DNA from 2 places in the Paraburkholderia sp. A1RI_3L genome. Region 2 is predicted to be linked to the other one. Evidence: riboswitches for the same ligand, from Rfam matches in the RefSeq annotation. Region 2 holds a riboswitch; the other holds the start of a gene.
What was found. A riboswitch is a leader RNA that binds a small molecule or an ion and turns the genes downstream of it on or off. The one in region 2 is predicted to bind cobalamin.
Positions count from the first base shown of each region.

Region 1 (3,662 bases), on a different contig from region 2:
GTGCCAACTGCGGCACGGCCGGGTCGCCGAGCGTGCAGAGCACCGGGTTCGCCGCGGGCAACCGCGCGCGCGTGACGCCTTCGGCCACCATGCGGGCGTCGCAGAGAATCGGGGCGCCGCGCTTGAGTGCCTCGCGCCCCGCCGTGCCGGCGCCCGGCGAAAACTTGAGCGCATCGACGACATCGACCATGCCGCACGCGTGGATCACGCGCACCGCGAGCTTTTCGAGGTCGGGCGGGATGCGGGAGAGATCGGCCTCGGCGCGTATCGTCGCGAAAGACTCGCGGTAGATGGCCTGGCCGTCGCGGACGTAATCAAGCATGGGAAGAAACTCCGGCGTCCGGGCGTGCCGCGTGAAGCACGCGGGCAGCCTCGTCGAGGGTGAGGTGGGCAGCGAGGCGTTCGCCGAAGCGCGGGTGTTCGAAGCGCGGGTTTTCGGGGCGCAAGGCCAGGTCAAGAGCTTCGTTTTCATCGGAAGGCGCTTGCGCGGCCGCCTGCTCGATGCGCCGATAGACGTCGTAGCGTCCCGGTTCCACCGCCAGCAGCGTATAGGGCGCGCAGTGCGCGGCGGCGCACGAGCGCACGCAGCCGCTGAGGTGGACTTCCACGTTCATGTCCGCAGGTAGGTGCGGCGCGAGCACGAGGGCATCGGCTTTCGTGTCGGCATGCGCCTTCACACAGCCCGGTGAGCCGGCGCACGCGACGAGCCTTGCGAGCGGATGCCGCGCGTCCTGAATCAGTCCGAGTGCATCCAGCCCACGTTCGACCTGCGCTAGCGCGGCCGCTTCGAGGTCGGGCAGCAGCAGGCCTTGCCACGGTGTGGCGCGCAGCGTCGCGCGGCCGTGCTTTGCGGCGACCTGTTCGGTCAGCCGCGCGAGTTCGTGCAGCGCGGGCGCATCGAGCCGACCGAGCGGCGGCTGGGCCCCCACGTACCAGCGTTCGCCATCGCGTTGCCGATGCGCGCCGAATCGCAGCGATGCATCGGCCGGCTGGCGGCGCCACGCGTCGACGGCGGCGTCACGGCGCAACGGAAAATCGATACGGCATGCCAGGTGTTCGAGCAGCGCGGCCTCGCCGTGGGTGGCGACGAGGTGGCGCATGCGCGTGTCGTCGGGGCCGGCGAGGTCGAGAAAGAGCGTGAGCAGCGCGCGAACCAGCGCGGGCACGTTGGCCGTCTGCACGGCGGCCAGTGCGCAGCGCTGCGTGCACGAAGGCTTGCCCGCGAGGCCGAACGCGAACCACGTTTCGTCGGCATGTTGCTCGGGCGCGATGGCCGAGAGCCAGATGTCGTGCGGATGATCGAGCGCCGCGAGCTGCTCGCCACCGTCGAGCAGCAACGCGAACTTCGGCGAGAGCGCCGCGAAACGCGGCTCGCCTTCCAGCAGCGCGAGCAGTTGCGCGGCGAGCGGACGCGTGTCGATGAGCGCGCCGGCATCGCGGCCCGCGGTGGGACTCACCATCACGTTGCGCACGTCGTCGGCGGCAGCGAGGCGCGGGGTCAACGACGGTGCGTTGCATGACGCGTCAGACGCAAAGGGCGACGCGCCCGGCAGTTGCCGCGGCCCGAGCCCCGCCGCGAGCAGTCGCGCGATCAACGCGGCCTCGTGACCCGCCCGCACGCCGCGTAGTTGCACGTTGGACCGGTTCGTCAGTTCGATCACGCCGGACGCGTGTTCGCTGGCCGCCTCGGCAATCGCGACGGCCTGCGCGGCGAGCAGTTCGCCGCCGGGCAGCTTGATGCGGCACAACCCGCCGTCGCGTGCGTTCACGATGCGCGTAAGCGCGGGACAGGCGGAAGGCCGAAGCGAAAGAGAGAAATCGTGGCTCAATGCGCAGCGCTCGTTCAGTGAAATCGGTGAGAAGGCTCAACGAAGAATCAGGCGTCGCGCTGCGGCCAGGTGCGCTCCCTGCGTGGCGAGGAGAGCACGCTGCACCGGTGCACCCCGCCCGGTGTTGGCTTGCACGAACGTTCTTGCCGGCAGGTCTCCTGGCTCGCAGCTTGCCGGGTTGCCTCATGGACGACGCACGAAAAAACGCGCTGAACACCATGTGCGACCCGGCGTCCGTGCTGGCCTTCCCGGTGGATCGGCTGGCTTGCCCGATCGTCCAGTGGCGCGTGGCGGCGCGGACTTTCTGCTCACAGTTGCGGGGGCAGCCACAGCTTTGCTGTGTTCCCTTTTCAGCCCCGTAGGGCACCGGCGAGGCGGTATTATCCTCTTTTTTGCGACGGGCACGACCCCGTGGCGAGGCCGCATGGAAGCCCGAACAAGCGAAGGCGAGGCGGCACTGATCAAGCTCAAAGGAAACGATGCGATGCCGGCCTGGCTGACGGTGGTGGGGGTAGGGGAAGACGGGTTTGCCGGGCTCGGCCGGGCCGCGCGGCGCGCGTTGCTCGAAGCAGATGTGGTGGTGGGTGGCGAGCGGCACCTCGCCATGCTGCCCGCGCGCATTGGGGCGCAACGCGAGCCCTGGCCCTCGCCGTTTGACATTGCGCCGGTGCTCGCGCGTCGCGGCAAGCCGGTGTGCGTGCTCGCGAGCGGCGATCCCATGCTGTACGGCGTAGGCGCTACGCTCGCGCGGGCATTGCCCGCCGACGAATGGCGCGTGCTGCCGGCGCCGTCGTCGCTTTCGCTCGCGGCGGCGCGGCTCGGGTGGGCGTTGCAGGAAGTGGCGGTGGTGTCGCTGGTGGGCCGCCCGCTTGCGGCACTGAATGCAAATCTTCACGACGGCGCGCGCATCTTCGTGCTGAGCCGCGACGGCGGCTCGCCGGCCGCCATCGCGGCGCTGCTGTGCGAGCGCGGGTTCGGTGCCACGCGCATGCACGTGTTCGAGCATCTGGGCGGAGATCGCGAACGGCGCATCGACACGCGCGCAACCGCCTGGCAGACCGACGAAGCAAAGGACGTGGCCGCGCTCAACGTCGTAGCCCTCGCATGCGAGGCCACGCACGCGCGTTCGTTGCCGCTCACCTGCGGTCTTCCCGACGACGCTTTTCTCAACGACGGCCAACTCACCAGGCGCGACGTGCGCGCCATCACACTCGCGCGTCTCGCGCCGCGTCCCGGCGAACTGCTCTGGGACGTGGGCGCGGGCAGCGGCTCGATCGGTATCGAATGGATGCGCGCGCATCCCGCATGTCGTGCCCTTGCTATCGAAGCCGATGCGGACCGTCAGCGTTTCATCGAGCACAATCGCGACGCGCTCGGCGTGCCCGGGCTCGTGCTGGTGGCGGGCCGTGCGCCCGATGCGCTGGCTGGCTTGCCGGCACCCGATGCCGTGTTCATCGGCGGCGGCGTGACCGTGCCCGGCGTGCTGGAGGCGTGCTGGTCGAACCTGCGGGAAGGCGGCCGGCTCGTGGCCAACGCGGTGACGTTGCAGGGCGATGCTGCGCTCGTGGCGTGGCGCGACCGTTGCGGCGGCACACTCACGCGCATCGCACTCAACGAGGCGCTGCCGCTGGGTGGCTTCGACACATGGCGGCCGGCGCTGCCGGTCACGCTCTACGAAGTCACGAAGCCTTCGCCCGACGATGGCGGCGCGACCGCTCGCAACGGCGAGCAACGATGATGCGCGACGAAACGTCTGAAACGCCGCGGCCACTGCGCAGCGGCTACACCACGGGAAGCTGTGCGACGGCAACGTCGCTCGCGGCGGCGCGTCTG
Region 1 covers NZ_JARCHA010000013.1:76,362-80,023, forward strand. Annotated here, with positions in the region: gene PXJ20_RS27405 (precorrin-8X methylmutase) at 1-322, opposite strand, end outside; gene cobG (precorrin-3B synthase) at 315-1,829, opposite strand; cobalamin riboswitch at 1,960-2,215, opposite strand; gene cbiE (precorrin-6y C5,15-methyltransferase (decarboxylating) subunit CbiE) at 2,314-3,567, shown strand; gene PXJ20_RS27420 (cobalt-precorrin-5B (C(1))-methyltransferase) at 3,567-3,662, shown strand, end outside.
Region 1: linked by a shared signal. The riboswitch ahead of cobG (precorrin-3B synthase) and the one ahead of PXJ20_RS18435 (TonB-dependent receptor domain-containing protein) in region 2 are both predicted to bind cobalamin.

Region 2 (3,662 bases):
AGCGCCCCGTATAGCCCGCAAAGCCCGAATCGACGTGGCGGTTCGGCGCGCTGTACTGGTTCGAGTCAAGCATCTGGTCCAGATGCTCGTAGCCCACCTGGATCTTCTGCTGCGGCGCGAGCATGAAGTCGTTCTGCCAGGTGTACTGACGGTTGTCCGAGTTGAAATGGTCCGTATAGACACCGTTGAGTTCCGTCTGGCTGCGGTCGTTGCCCGTTGCGGCAACGAGGTGCGTGGTCCACCAGTCCGTCACCTTGCCGTTCGCGAATACCGAGGCCTGCTGCACCTTCGTGTAGAGATTGTTGAGATCGGTCGGCACGCCGTATGCGTTGTCGTAGCTGCTGTTGCCGTTCGACTGGAAGAAGCGCACGCCGGCGTCCCAGCGCTCGTTGAATGTATGACGCAGCGACGCCGATACGCTTTCGTTCAGGTAACCGTTCGCGTTCGGATTCACGGCCGGCACGAGCGCCGGATTGATCGACGAAAAGCCGTCGTCCTTCGCGCGCGCGAGCGACACGCTGAAGGTCGTCTTGCCCTCGGCATCGAGCGCGCCTGAGACGCCCACCTGCTGGCGCTGCGTGTGATAGCTGCCGTATTCGGCCTCGAAGTTGAAGCGCGGCGGGTAGCTGCCGCCGTTCTTCGTAAAGATCTGCACGACACCGCCAATCGCGCCGGAGCCATAGAGCGCCGACACGTTGCCGTTCACCACTTCGACGTGATCGATCTGGTCGAGTGGAATCTGCGCGATCTGCGCGCTGCCGAGGCTCGTTGAATCCACACGCACGCCGTCGATCAGCACGAGCGATTCGCTTGCATCCGCGCCGCGCATGAAGAGCGTCGCCGTGGAGCCGGGGCCGCCGTTGCGCACGATCTGCGCGCCGGGCGCGAACTGCAGCAGGCCGGGCAGGTCGCGTTGGGTGGTGTCGGCGATGTCCTGGGCGTCGAACAGCGTGGTCTGCGGAATTGCGTCGGCAAGGCGCTGCGGCGCGCGATCCGCGGTGACGACGACGGGAGCGAGGGTCCGGTCGCCGGCGGTGGGGATCTGCGCGGATGGTGTCTTTGTGGCCGCGCTTGCAGCGGCGGCTGGCGCGGCGCGTGGCGCGTCAGTGGTGCTGTCCGTGGACTGGGTGGCAGGGGTTGAGCCGATGTCCGAACTCGACTGCCCGGCCGAGGGCGCAGCGGACTGCGCAAAGGCGGCCAGCGGCAAGCCCGTCAGGGCGAGCAGCGTCGCGCGGGCGATAGGGGTAAGCATGGAGCGATTTTCCTGTGGTAGCGTGCCCGGCTTCGCTCCCCGCGAAGCCAACGCGTCATGAGGCACGCACACACGCCAGACAATCCACCAGGGCCGCAGCCGCTGCCGGCAATGCTGGCGAAGCGGCGCGCCTCGCCCTCTGGCCGGTATCCGGGCTGACGACGCATCGATTCGCCTTCCCACGCACGTGTGCGCAGTGGCTTGCAGGCGCGCCGCGCGACGGATGGAACCGTCGGCAGCGCACGTCGAATCGATAGGCACGCGGTGTCATGCGCGTGCGGTCGCTTACCGTTGCGGGGGCAGCACAGGTTGACGCGTCCGGGGACGGACTGCGCTCCCTGTTTCCCGTTTAACCACGCTTGCGTTGGGCGCAGGCGCGGGCACCAGAGTGCGGCAAGTGTAAGGAGACCCGCTCGCGAGCGTCAAGGAAGCCCTGGACGCGACCGGGACATGGCGGCGAGACATCAAGAAACGCCGCGAAAACTGTCAAAGATGGTCAAGAACGTGGTAGCGGCAAGTGTCAAATCCGCAGCGGCCTGCCTCGTTTATAGGGGAGCACGAAAGAGCACGACAGCGGGCAGCCATGCACGAAAGTGCCTCGCGGCAAGGGCGCGCACGCAATCCGCGTTCGCGGACGCGCGTTGCAGGGGGCTTCGCAGCAGGAAGCCGGCTGTTACGTCTCGAAACGACACAGATGACAGAAGCGTCCGCATTCCGCGCTAAAATGCCCTCCTTTAGAGGACGCAGCACATGCTCAACGAACTCGAAACACTCTCCCAGAACATCGGGCGGCTGATAGAAATCAATCAGCAGCACCACGAGGCGCGTCACGCGCTCGAAGAGCAGGTCGCGCAATTGCACGCGCAACTGGATGGCTCGCGCGCCGAAATCGAACAGCTGCGCGAGGAACGCAACGCGCTGCAGGCGGAACGCGACACGCTGTCGGCAAAGATCGACGACGCGCAGGTCCGGCTCAACGCCATCCTCGAAAAGCTGCCGCGCGCCAAAGGCCAGGGCGAACCAGACAACCAGCTCGACCTGCTCGCTTCGTCGCAACAGGAAGAAGAGCGCGAAGAAGGACATGACGCGCACGGCGAAACGGCTTCGGGAACTCACGAAGTGCGCCACGGAGAAAACGCATGAGCACGAAACTGATCGAAGTCTCGATTCTCGGGCAGAACTACCGTCTCGCCTGCTCGCCCGAAACGGAGCCCGCGCTGATCGAAGCGGCGGCTCGCGTGGATGCGGAAATGTCGAAGGTGCGCGAACACAGCAACGTGCGCGGCACCGACCGCATCGCGGTCATGGCAGCACTTTCGCTCGCATCCGAACTGCTGCGCCTGCAGACGAGCGTACGGCACGGCGAGGCTTTCCCGGCCGAAGAAATCCGGCGTACAATGCGCCAGATGAACGAGCAGCTGGGTACTGTGATTCAGCAGTACGGCGTGCAGTAAAGATTGAACGGCGGGATTGAACACAGCGCGTTTAATCCATATATACTGCGCTCTTCAACAAACCGGCCGCGCAGCAGTGGCGCGAAAAAACGGTTTCAGCAGGAACGGTTTCAACAGGTTTAGTCAGCTTCCCTGCCTGGTTCGCCAAGGTCATATATTCCTTGAACCAATGCCATGTGCACGGTTGCGGAAATTTGTAGCACGGGCGTGCGCGTCACTCTGTCTGATGTACCCGAAGTGCTGCTAACTGCGACCAATTCTGAACCTCAGGTTCAGGATGCCGGCCTAGCGGCTAAGGCGGGGACCTATTCGAACGGCACCGGACTCTCGTCCGGTGCCGTTTTACTTTGGGGGCTGCTGTCTTGCCGTTCCTTTGCTGTGCAGCCTCTCTCCCCAACGCTCACTTTCGACGTTCACTTCGACTCATGCGCTACTGGCTGATGAAGTCCGAACCGGACGAAGCAAGCATCGACGACCTCGCCAAAGCACCCAGGCACACGCTGCCCTGGACCGGCGTTCGCAACTATCAGGCACGCAACTTCATGCGCGACACGATGCGCATCGGCGACGGCGTGCTGTTCTATCACTCGAGCTGCCCGGAGCCCGGCATCGCGGGACTCGCCGAGGTGTCGTCCACGGCCTACCCGGACCCAACCCAGTTCGACGCGAAGAGCCCCTACTTCGACCCGAAGTCGAGCCAGGAAGAACCGCGCTGGCTGCTCGTCGACGTAGTGTTCAAGAAGAAGGTGCCGCTGATTCCCCTCGCCGCACTGCGCGAGCACCCAGAGCTTGCCGACATGCGCGTGCTCGCGAAAGGCAACCGGCTCTCCATCACGCCCGTCACCGAAGCCGAGTGGCGCTTCATCACGAAGCACCTCATGTAACGCGAACCCGCGGGCCGTGCGGCGAAGCGTCGTGCCGCTCAGGTTCACGACTGTTCGCCGCAATCGTCGAGA
Region 2 covers NZ_JARCHA010000006.1:241,826-245,487, forward strand. Annotated here, with positions in the region: gene PXJ20_RS18435 (TonB-dependent receptor domain-containing protein) at 1-1,252, opposite strand, end outside; cobalamin riboswitch at 1,376-1,655, opposite strand; gene PXJ20_RS18440 (ATPase) at 2,003-2,395, shown strand; gene PXJ20_RS18445 (cell division protein ZapA) at 2,392-2,706, shown strand; RNA gene ssrS (6S RNA) at 2,833-3,014, shown strand; gene PXJ20_RS18455 (EVE domain-containing protein) at 3,132-3,590, shown strand.